DNA from 2 places in the Serratia rubidaea genome. Region 1 is predicted to be linked to the other one. Evidence: riboswitches for the same ligand, from Rfam matches in the RefSeq annotation. Region 1 holds a riboswitch; the other holds the start of a gene.
What was found. Region 1 has a riboswitch for thiamine pyrophosphate ahead of thiB (thiamine ABC transporter substrate binding subunit). Riboswitches for the same ligand answer to the same signal wherever they lie in the genome.

Region 1 (4,213 bases):
GCTGGTGAAAAGCACCATTACTCAGAAACACTTGGTTTCCCCGGGCTTTCAGACCGGGTCTGAAAACCCACGGATAGCAGGATAAGATCAGAGGCGCTTGCGATAGGCTTCGTCGCTCAGCGTCGGCATATCCCACTGGGTGACGTGGGACAACATCTCCAGCCTGACCTGCTCCGGCACCAGCCGGGTCAGCCAGTCGGCGTGCTGGCGGCGAACGGCGGCGAAATAGCGCTGATAAAACTGTTTCGACAACAAAACGTTCATAAGCTCGCCCTCCTCTCTTTCATCTGGGGAAATTATCGGCGTAATATAGGGAAAGATAAATTGTCGGTTTACTGCCGGAGAGTTCCCCTTTTATGTCTACGCCACGCCTGCAACAGCAGTTTATCCGCCTATGGCAGCGCTGCCAGGGCGAAACCCGCGATACCACGCTGCAAGAGCTGGCCGACGCGCTCAGCTGTTCGCGCCGCCACGTGCGCTCGCTGCTGGGGGCCATGCAGCAGCAGGGCTGGCTGACCTGGCAGGCAGAGGCCGGACGCGGCAAGCGTTCGCGGCTGGAGTTTCACTACACCGGACTGGCGCTGCAGCAGCAACGGGCGGAGACGCTGCTGGAACAGGACCGCATTGACCAGCTGGTGCAGCTGGTCGGCGATAAAAAAGTGGTGCGCCAGATGCTGCTGTCCCAGCTGGGGCGCAGCTTCCGTCAGGGAAAACACATTCTGCGCGTGCTCTACTACCGCCCGCTGTCCAACCTGCTGCCCGGCTCGGCGCTGCGCCGCTCGGAAACCCACCTGGCCCGACAAATTTACAGCGGCCTGACGCGGATAAATGAGGAAAACGGGGAACTGGAATCCGACCTTTCTCACCACTGGCAGGCGCTGACGCCGCTGCACTGGCGCTTTTATCTGCGCCCCGCCATCCACTTTCACCACGGGCGCGAGCTGGAGATGGAGGACGTCATCCAGAGTCTGACGCGCCTGACGTCGCAGCCGCTGTTTGCGCATATCGCGCGCGTCGACTCGCCGACGCCCCATGTCATTGACGTGCATCTGCACAGCCCCGACTACTGGCTACCGTGGCTGCTGGGCAGCGTGCCGGCCATGATTCTGCCGCAGGAGTGGCGTAGCCTGCCGGACTTTGCCCGGCATCCGATCGGCACCGGGCCGTACAGCGTGGTGCGCAACCAGCAGAGCCAGCTGAAGATCCAGGCGTTTGACGACTACTTCGGCTATCGCGCGCTGATCGACGAGGTCAATATCTGGGTACTGCCGGACATCACCGAAGAGCTGATGCACTCCGGCGTGCAGCTGCAGGCTGACGATACCGGTAAAAACGAGCTGGAAAGCCGGCTGGAGGAAGGCTGCTACTTTCTGCTGTTCGACCGCCGCTCACCCGTCGGCGACGATCCGGACATCCGCAGCTGGCTGTGCGAACTGCTCAACCCCATCGCCCTGCTGAACCATTCCGGGCCGGTCAGCCAGCGCTACTGGTCGCCGGCCTACGGCATTTTGCCGCGCTGGCACCACAACCGCGAGCTGAACCAACGGCCCAAGCCCGCCGCGCTGCAACAGCTGACGCTGACCTACTACGGCGAACACTCGGAGTTTCACGCCATCCGCGAAGCGCTGGAACCGCTGCTGGCGCAGCACGGCGTGGCCCTGACGGTCAATGTCGTCGATTACGACGTCTGGCACCGGGGAGAGGCGCAGAGCGATCTGTGGCTCGGCAGCGCCAATTTCACGCTGCCGCTGGAGTTCTCGCTGTTCGCCACCCTGTATGAGCTGCCGCTGCTGCAACACTGTATGAGTGAGGATCTGGCGCAGGACGCCGCGCTGTGGCGCGACAACCGCCTGCCGCTGGCGGAATTCTGCCGCCGTCTGGTCAGCCAGCATCAGCTGCATCCGCTGTTCCACCACTGGCTGCAGCTGCACGGCCAGCGCAGCATGCGCGGCGTGCGGATGAACACCCTGGGCTGGTTCGACTTCAAATCCGCCTGGTTCGCGCCGCCGGAGGCATAAGCATCTTTCGCCAGCGGCGCTAACTCTTTACAATAGCGCCGTCTCAACGGGGTGCGGAACACGGTTTTCGCTGAGAGCAGACCCGTCGAACCTGAACCGGCTAATACCGGCGGAGGGATTTGAGTGCAGCCCCCCGGCTCCCCTGGAGCCCCTCAGATGCCTTTGCTGCCCTAACTATCAGGAGTGCAAAGTGATCAAGAAATTCCTGCCTTGCCTGTTGCTGCTGGCCGCCGCGCCGGCGCTGGCGAAAGAAACGCTGACGGTTTACACCTATGACTCCTTCGCCGCCGACTGGGGCCCCGGCCCGGCGATCAAAAAGGCCTTTGAGGCCGACTGCGGCTGCGAGCTGAAGTTTGTGGCGCTGGAAGACGGCGTCTCGCTGCTCAACCGTCTGCGGATGGAAGGGAAAAACAGCAAGGCGGACGTGGTGCTGGGGCTGGATAACAACCTGCTGCAGGCGGCGCGCCAGACCAAACTGTTCGCCGCCAGCGCGGTGGATACCACCTCGCTGAGCGTGCCCGGCGGCTGGCAGGACAGCACCTTTATCCCTTACGACTACGGCTACTTCGCCTTCGTGTACAACAAAAACACGCTGAAAAACCCGCCGCAGAGCCTGAAGGAGCTGGTGGAAAGCGACCGGCCGTGGAAAGTGATTTACCAGGATCCGCGCACCAGCACCCCGGGCCTCGGCCTGCTGCTGTGGATGCAGAAAGTCTACGGCGACGCCGCGCCGCAGGCCTGGCAGAAGCTGGCGAAGAAGACCGTCACCGTCACCAAAGGCTGGAGCGAAGCCTACGGCCTGTTCCTGAAAGGGGAAGGCGATCTGGTGCTGAGCTACACCACCTCACCGGCCTACCATCTGATTGAAGAGAAAAAAGACGCCTACGCCGCCGCCAACTTCAGCGAAGGGCACTACCTGCAGGTGGAGGTCGCCGCCAAATTGCAGGCCAGCCGCCATCCGCAGCTGGCGGAGCGTTTTATGCAGTTTATGCTGACGCCGGCGTTCCAGAACGCCATCCCGACCGGCAACTGGATGTATCCGGTCATCAAGACCACCCTGCCGGCCGGCTTTGCGCAGCTGCCGGTGCCGCAGACCGCGCTGCAGTACGGTGCGGATGAAGTAGCGCAACAGCGAGGCAACTGGATCCGTTCATGGCAAAGCGCCGTCAGCCGTTAATCCCCCACTGGCTGTGGCCCGGCCTGTTGGCCGCCGGCCTGATTCTGCTGGTGGCCGCGCTGGCCTTCGGTTCGCTGCTGCGCCACGCGCCGCACAGCGACGCCCTGTCGCTGTGGCAGGACGACTACCTGTGGCACGTGGTGCGCTTCACCTTCTGGCAGGCGCTGCTGTCGGCGCTGATCTCGGTGCTGCCCGCCATCCTGCTGGCGCGGGCGCTGTACCGCCGGCGCTTTCCCGGCCGCGCGCTCCTGCTGCGGCTGTGCGCCATGACGCTGGTGCTGCCGGTGCTGGTGGCGGTGTTCGGCCTGCTCAGCGTCTACGGCCGGCAGGGCTGGCTGGCGGCGCTGTGCGCCTGGCTGGGAGTCGACTACCAGTTCTCACCTTACGGCCTGCAGGGGATCCTGCTGGCGCATATGTTCTTCAACCTGCCGCTGGCGACCCGCCTGCTGCTGCAGGCATTGGAAAACGTGCCGGTCGAGCAGCGCCAGCTTGCCGCACAGCTGGGCATGAATGGCTGGCAGCAGTTCCGCTTTGTCGAATGGCCGGCGCTGCGCCGCCAGATCCTGCCGAGCGGCGCGCTGATCTTTATGCTCTGCTTCGCCAGCTTCGCCACCGTACTCTCGCTGGGCGGCGGACCGCAGGCCACCACCATCGAGCTGGCCATCTATCAGGCGCTGAGCTATGACTACGATCTCAGCCACGCCGCGCTGCTGGCGCTGATCCAGCTGGTCTGCTGCCTGGGGCTGGTGATGCTCAGCCAGCGGCTCAGCCAGGCGCTGCCGGTGGGCGCGACGCAGGCGCTGCGCTGGCGCAACCCGGAGGACAGCCGCCGCCGCCGTCTGACCGACGCGCTGCTGATCGCCGCCGCCCTGCTGCTGCTGCTGCCGCCGCTGCTGGCGGTGGTGGTCGACGGCGCCAATCAGGCGCTCGCCAGCGTTCTGCAGCAGCCGGCGCTGTGGCAGGCGCTGTTCACCTCCTTACGTATCGCCGTCGGCGCCGGCCTGCTGTGCCTGCTGCT
Region 2 (4,213 bases), 430 kb from region 1:
CATATTGCCCTGCAGCGCCACCCGGTCGCCGACCCGACGGCGCGCATCGGCGATATCGGTGGTCCAGTCCAGGCCCAGCGCATCGCAGCCGGTCGCCGCCATGGCTTCCAGCCACTGGCCGCCGCCCTTGGTGAACAGCGTCACCGGCACGCGGCGGCCGTCCTGTTCACGCTGCAGGCCGTCGACGATTTTATGCATATAGTTCAGTGAGAATTCGCGGTAATCACGGCCGGTCAGCACGCCGCCCCAGGTGTCGAACACCATGACCGACTGCGCGCCCGCGCGGATTTGCGCGTTCAGATACATAATCACGCTGTCCGCCAGCTTGTCCAGCAGCAGGTGCAGGGTCTGCGGCTCGGCGTACATCATCTTTTTCAGCTTGGTGAACGCCTTGCTGCTGCCGCCCTCAACCATATAGGTCGCCAGCGTCCACGGGCTGCCGGAGAAGCCGATCAGCGGCACCTGGCCTTTCAGCTCGCGGCGGATGGTGCGCACCGCATTCATCACGTAACCCAGCTCGACTTCCGGGTCGAACAGCGGCAGCTTTTCCACGTCGGCGCGGCAGGTAATCGGCGATGAGAAACGCGGCCCTTCGCCGGTTTCGAAATAGAGCCCCAGCCCCATGGCATCGGGAATGGTCAGAATGTCGGAAAACAGGATAGCGGCATCCAGCGCATAGCGGCGCAGCGGCTGCAGCGTGACCTCGCAGGCCAGTTCGGCGTTCTTGCACAGCGACATAAAATCGCCGGCCTGCGCCCGCGTGGCCTTATACTCCGGCAAATAACGACCGGCCTGGCGCATCATCCATACGGGGGTGACATCCACCGGCTGGCGCAGCAGCGCACGCAGGTAACGATCGTTCTTTAACTCAGTCATTATTGGCTCCCTTAATTCAGCTGGCGCTATTGTATACCCAAAAGAATGGGCGTTGTACCAAAGCGCCAACGCCGGCAGTCCATCATGCGTCCCGGCACAGCACCACGGTGTCTTCAATCAGGCGCCGCGCCACGGTGCCCGGCGGCGGCAACTGGGGCAGCCTATCGTAGCGATACCAGCCGGCATTCAGCAGCTCCTGCGGATCGTGACGCAGTTCACCGCGGTGATAATCCGCCATAAAGGCCATCATCAGCGACTGCGGGAACGGCCAGGGCTGGGAGGAGACATAACGCAGGTTTTTGATTTCAATATTACTCTCCTCCATCACCTCGCGCGCCACCGCCTGCTCCAACGTTTCCCCCACCTCGACGAAACCGGCCAGCACCGTATGGATACCGCCGCGGTGACGCACGTGCTGCGCCAGCAGAATTTCGTCATCGCGACGGATGGCGACGATCACGCAGGGGGCGATTTGCGGGTAATAGCGTTCACGGCAATGGTCGCACAGGCAGGCGTTCTCAGTTCGGCTCAGGTGCATCTTATGGCCGCAGTAGCCGCAAAACTGGTGCGAGCGATAAAACTCGGCCAGTTGCACGCCGCGCCCGGCCAGTTGAAACAGCGCGCGGTCCAGGTCCAGCAGCTGGCGCACCGAGCCCATCTCCTGCGGCATGGCGCGGCGCACCAGCCAAACCGGCGCCCCTTGCCACTCGCCAATTTGCCGCGCCGCTTCACCGCGCAGACCCCATTGTTCAGCAGCACCAAACGGCAGTTCACCGTTTGGTAACCAAAGTTTGTTTTCATGGCTGACGATCCACCAGCCCTTTTCGTTACCCGTTAATGCAAGTTCCATATCGTTGTTGCACAACCTCAGCTTCACTGGCAATCTAGAAATCGGTACCGTTACATTTCCATAACTTACCGTTACTTTTTCTTACTTACGGAGTCAACAATGCTCAACCACTTGGAAAGCCTGACTCAGCGCGTTGGTGGTAGTAATGAATTAGTTGATCAATGGCTTGAGGCGCGTAAGCAGTTGCTGGTTGCTTACTGCACGCTCGTCGGCATCAAGCCGAATAAAGAAAAGCATACGCCGCTTAATGCAAAAGCGCTGGAGAACTTTTGCCATAATCTGGTGGATTATCTCTCCGCAGGGCATTTTCATATCTATGACCGAGTCATCAAGCAGGTAGAGGGCGCCCGTAGTCCGAAAATGACCCTCGCCACGCAAATTTATCCCAAGCTGTGGATCAATACCGAACAGGTGATGGCGTTCCACGATCGCTATGCCGACACCGAGATCGATCAGGATCTCTGTCTGGCGTTTCATCAGGCGCTGTCAGACATCGGCGAAACCCTGGCCGCCCGCTTCGCGCTGGAAGATCGCCTGATCCAGCTGCTCACCGAAACCTGGCAGCCCGACCAACCGGAAGCGGAAAAAGGCAACCTGGTCCAATAGCTTTCCCTTGCAGCAAACAATAATGCCCTTCTATACTGGGGGCTCTTGTCGGAGTGCCTAGCGCCAGACTTGTTATCAAGTCGGCCAGGCTGAGACCGTTAATTCGGGATCCGCGGAACCTGATCGGGCTAATACCCGCGAAGGGAACAAGAGTAATCTATCGCCACCGGCAGAGCCATAACCCGCGTCTGCCGATCGGCCAGCATCGTTACTCCCTCCGAGCTCCAGACAAGCAATTTTCCCAACTCACCCGACTTGTAGGAATTTGCTATGTCTAATAACAACCAGCGTCCCCGTAAAGTACAGCGTGAAGCAGCGCAGCAGTTTATCGATAACCTTCAGGGCGTCGCCTTCCCCAGCTCCCGCCGCATCTATCTGCAAGGGTCGCGTCCCGACCTGCGGGTGCCGATGCGCGAGATCCAGCTCAGCCCGACCCTGATCGGCGGCAGCAAAGACGAACCGCAATACGAACCGAACGAAGCGGTGCCGGTCTACGACACCGCCGGCCCTTACGGCGACCCGGCATCTCAGTTGGACGTGCACCGCGGCCTGGACAAGCTACGCGCCGGCTGGATCGCGGAACGCGACGATACCGAAACGCTCGCCCACGTCAGCTCCGGCTTTACCCAGCAGCGCCTGGCGGATGAAGGCCTGGACCACCTGCGCTTCGAGCATCTGCCGCAGCCGCGCAAAGCGCAAGCGGGCAAATGCGTCACCCAGTTGCACTATGCGCGCGCCGGCATCGTCACGCCGGAGATGGAATTTATCGCCATCCGCGAAAATATGGGCCGTGAGCGCATCCGCAGCGAAGTACTGCGCCAGCAGCATCCCGGCCAGAGCTGGGGCGCCAACCTGCCGGAAAACATCACGCCGGAGTTTGTCCGTCAGGAAGTGGCCGCCGGCCGCGCCATTATCCCGGCCAACATCAACCACCCGGAATCCGAACCGATGATTATCGGCCGCAACTTCCTGGTGAAGGTCAACGCCAATATCGGCAACTCTGCGGTCACCTCCTCCATCGAGGAAGAGGTGGAAAAACTGGTGTGGTCCACCCGCTGGGGCGCGGATACCGTGATGGACCTCTCCACCGGCCGCTATATCCACGAAACCCGCGAATGGATCCTGCGCAACAGCCCGGTGCCGATCGGCACCGTCCCGATCTATCAGGCGCTGGAAAAAGTTAACGGCGTGGCGGAAAACCTCACCTGGGAGATGTTCCGCGACACGCTGCTGGAACAGGCGGAGCAAGGGGTCGACTACTTCACCATCCACGCCGGCGTACTGCTGCGCTACGTGCCGATGACCGCCAAACGTCTGACCGGCATCGTCTCGCGCGGCGGTTCAATCATGGCCAAATGGTGCCTGTCGCACCATCAGGAAAACTTCCTGTATGAACACTTCCGTGAAATCTGCGAAATCTGCGCCGCCTACGACGTATCGCTGTCGCTGGGTGACGGCCTGCGTCCCGGCTCGGTACAGGATGCCAACGATGAAGCGCAGTTCTCCGAGCTGCATACGCTGGGCGAGCTGACCAAAATCGCCTGGGAATACGACGTGCAGGTGATGATCGAAGGCCCGGGCCACGTGCCGATGCATATGATCCGCCGCAATATGACCGAAGAGCTGGAGCACTGCCACGAAGCGCCGTTCTATACGCTGGGGCCGTTGACCACCGATATCGCGCCGGGCTATGACCACTTCACCTCCGGCATCGGCGCCGCGATGATCGGCTGGTTCGGCTGCGCCATGCTGTGCTACGTCACGCCGAAAGAGCACCTGGGGCTGCCGAACAAAGAGGACGTCAAGCAGGGGCTGATCACCTATAAGATCGCCGCGCACGCCGCAGACCTGGCCAAAGGCCATCCAGGCGCGCAGATCCGC

Region 2: another riboswitch for thiamine pyrophosphate. It lies ahead of thiC (phosphomethylpyrimidine synthase ThiC); the one in region 1 lies ahead of thiB (thiamine ABC transporter substrate binding subunit).

Annotation. Positions count from the first base shown of each region.
Region 1 is NZ_CP065640.1:2,263,169-2,267,381, reverse strand. It holds gene sgrT (glucose uptake inhibitor SgrT) at 88-264, opposite strand; gene sgrR (HTH-type transcriptional regulator SgrR) at 357-2,018, shown strand; TPP riboswitch at 2,056-2,154, shown strand; gene thiB (thiamine ABC transporter substrate binding subunit) at 2,209-3,195, shown strand; gene thiP (thiamine/thiamine pyrophosphate ABC transporter permease ThiP) at 3,171-4,213, shown strand, end outside.
Region 2 is NZ_CP065640.1:1,834,907-1,839,119, reverse strand. It holds gene hemE (uroporphyrinogen decarboxylase) at 1-876, opposite strand, end outside; gene nudC (NAD(+) diphosphatase) at 959-1,726, opposite strand; gene I6G83_RS08420 (Rsd/AlgQ family anti-sigma factor) at 1,826-2,332, shown strand; TPP riboswitch at 2,372-2,495, shown strand; gene thiC (phosphomethylpyrimidine synthase ThiC) at 2,603-4,213, shown strand, end outside.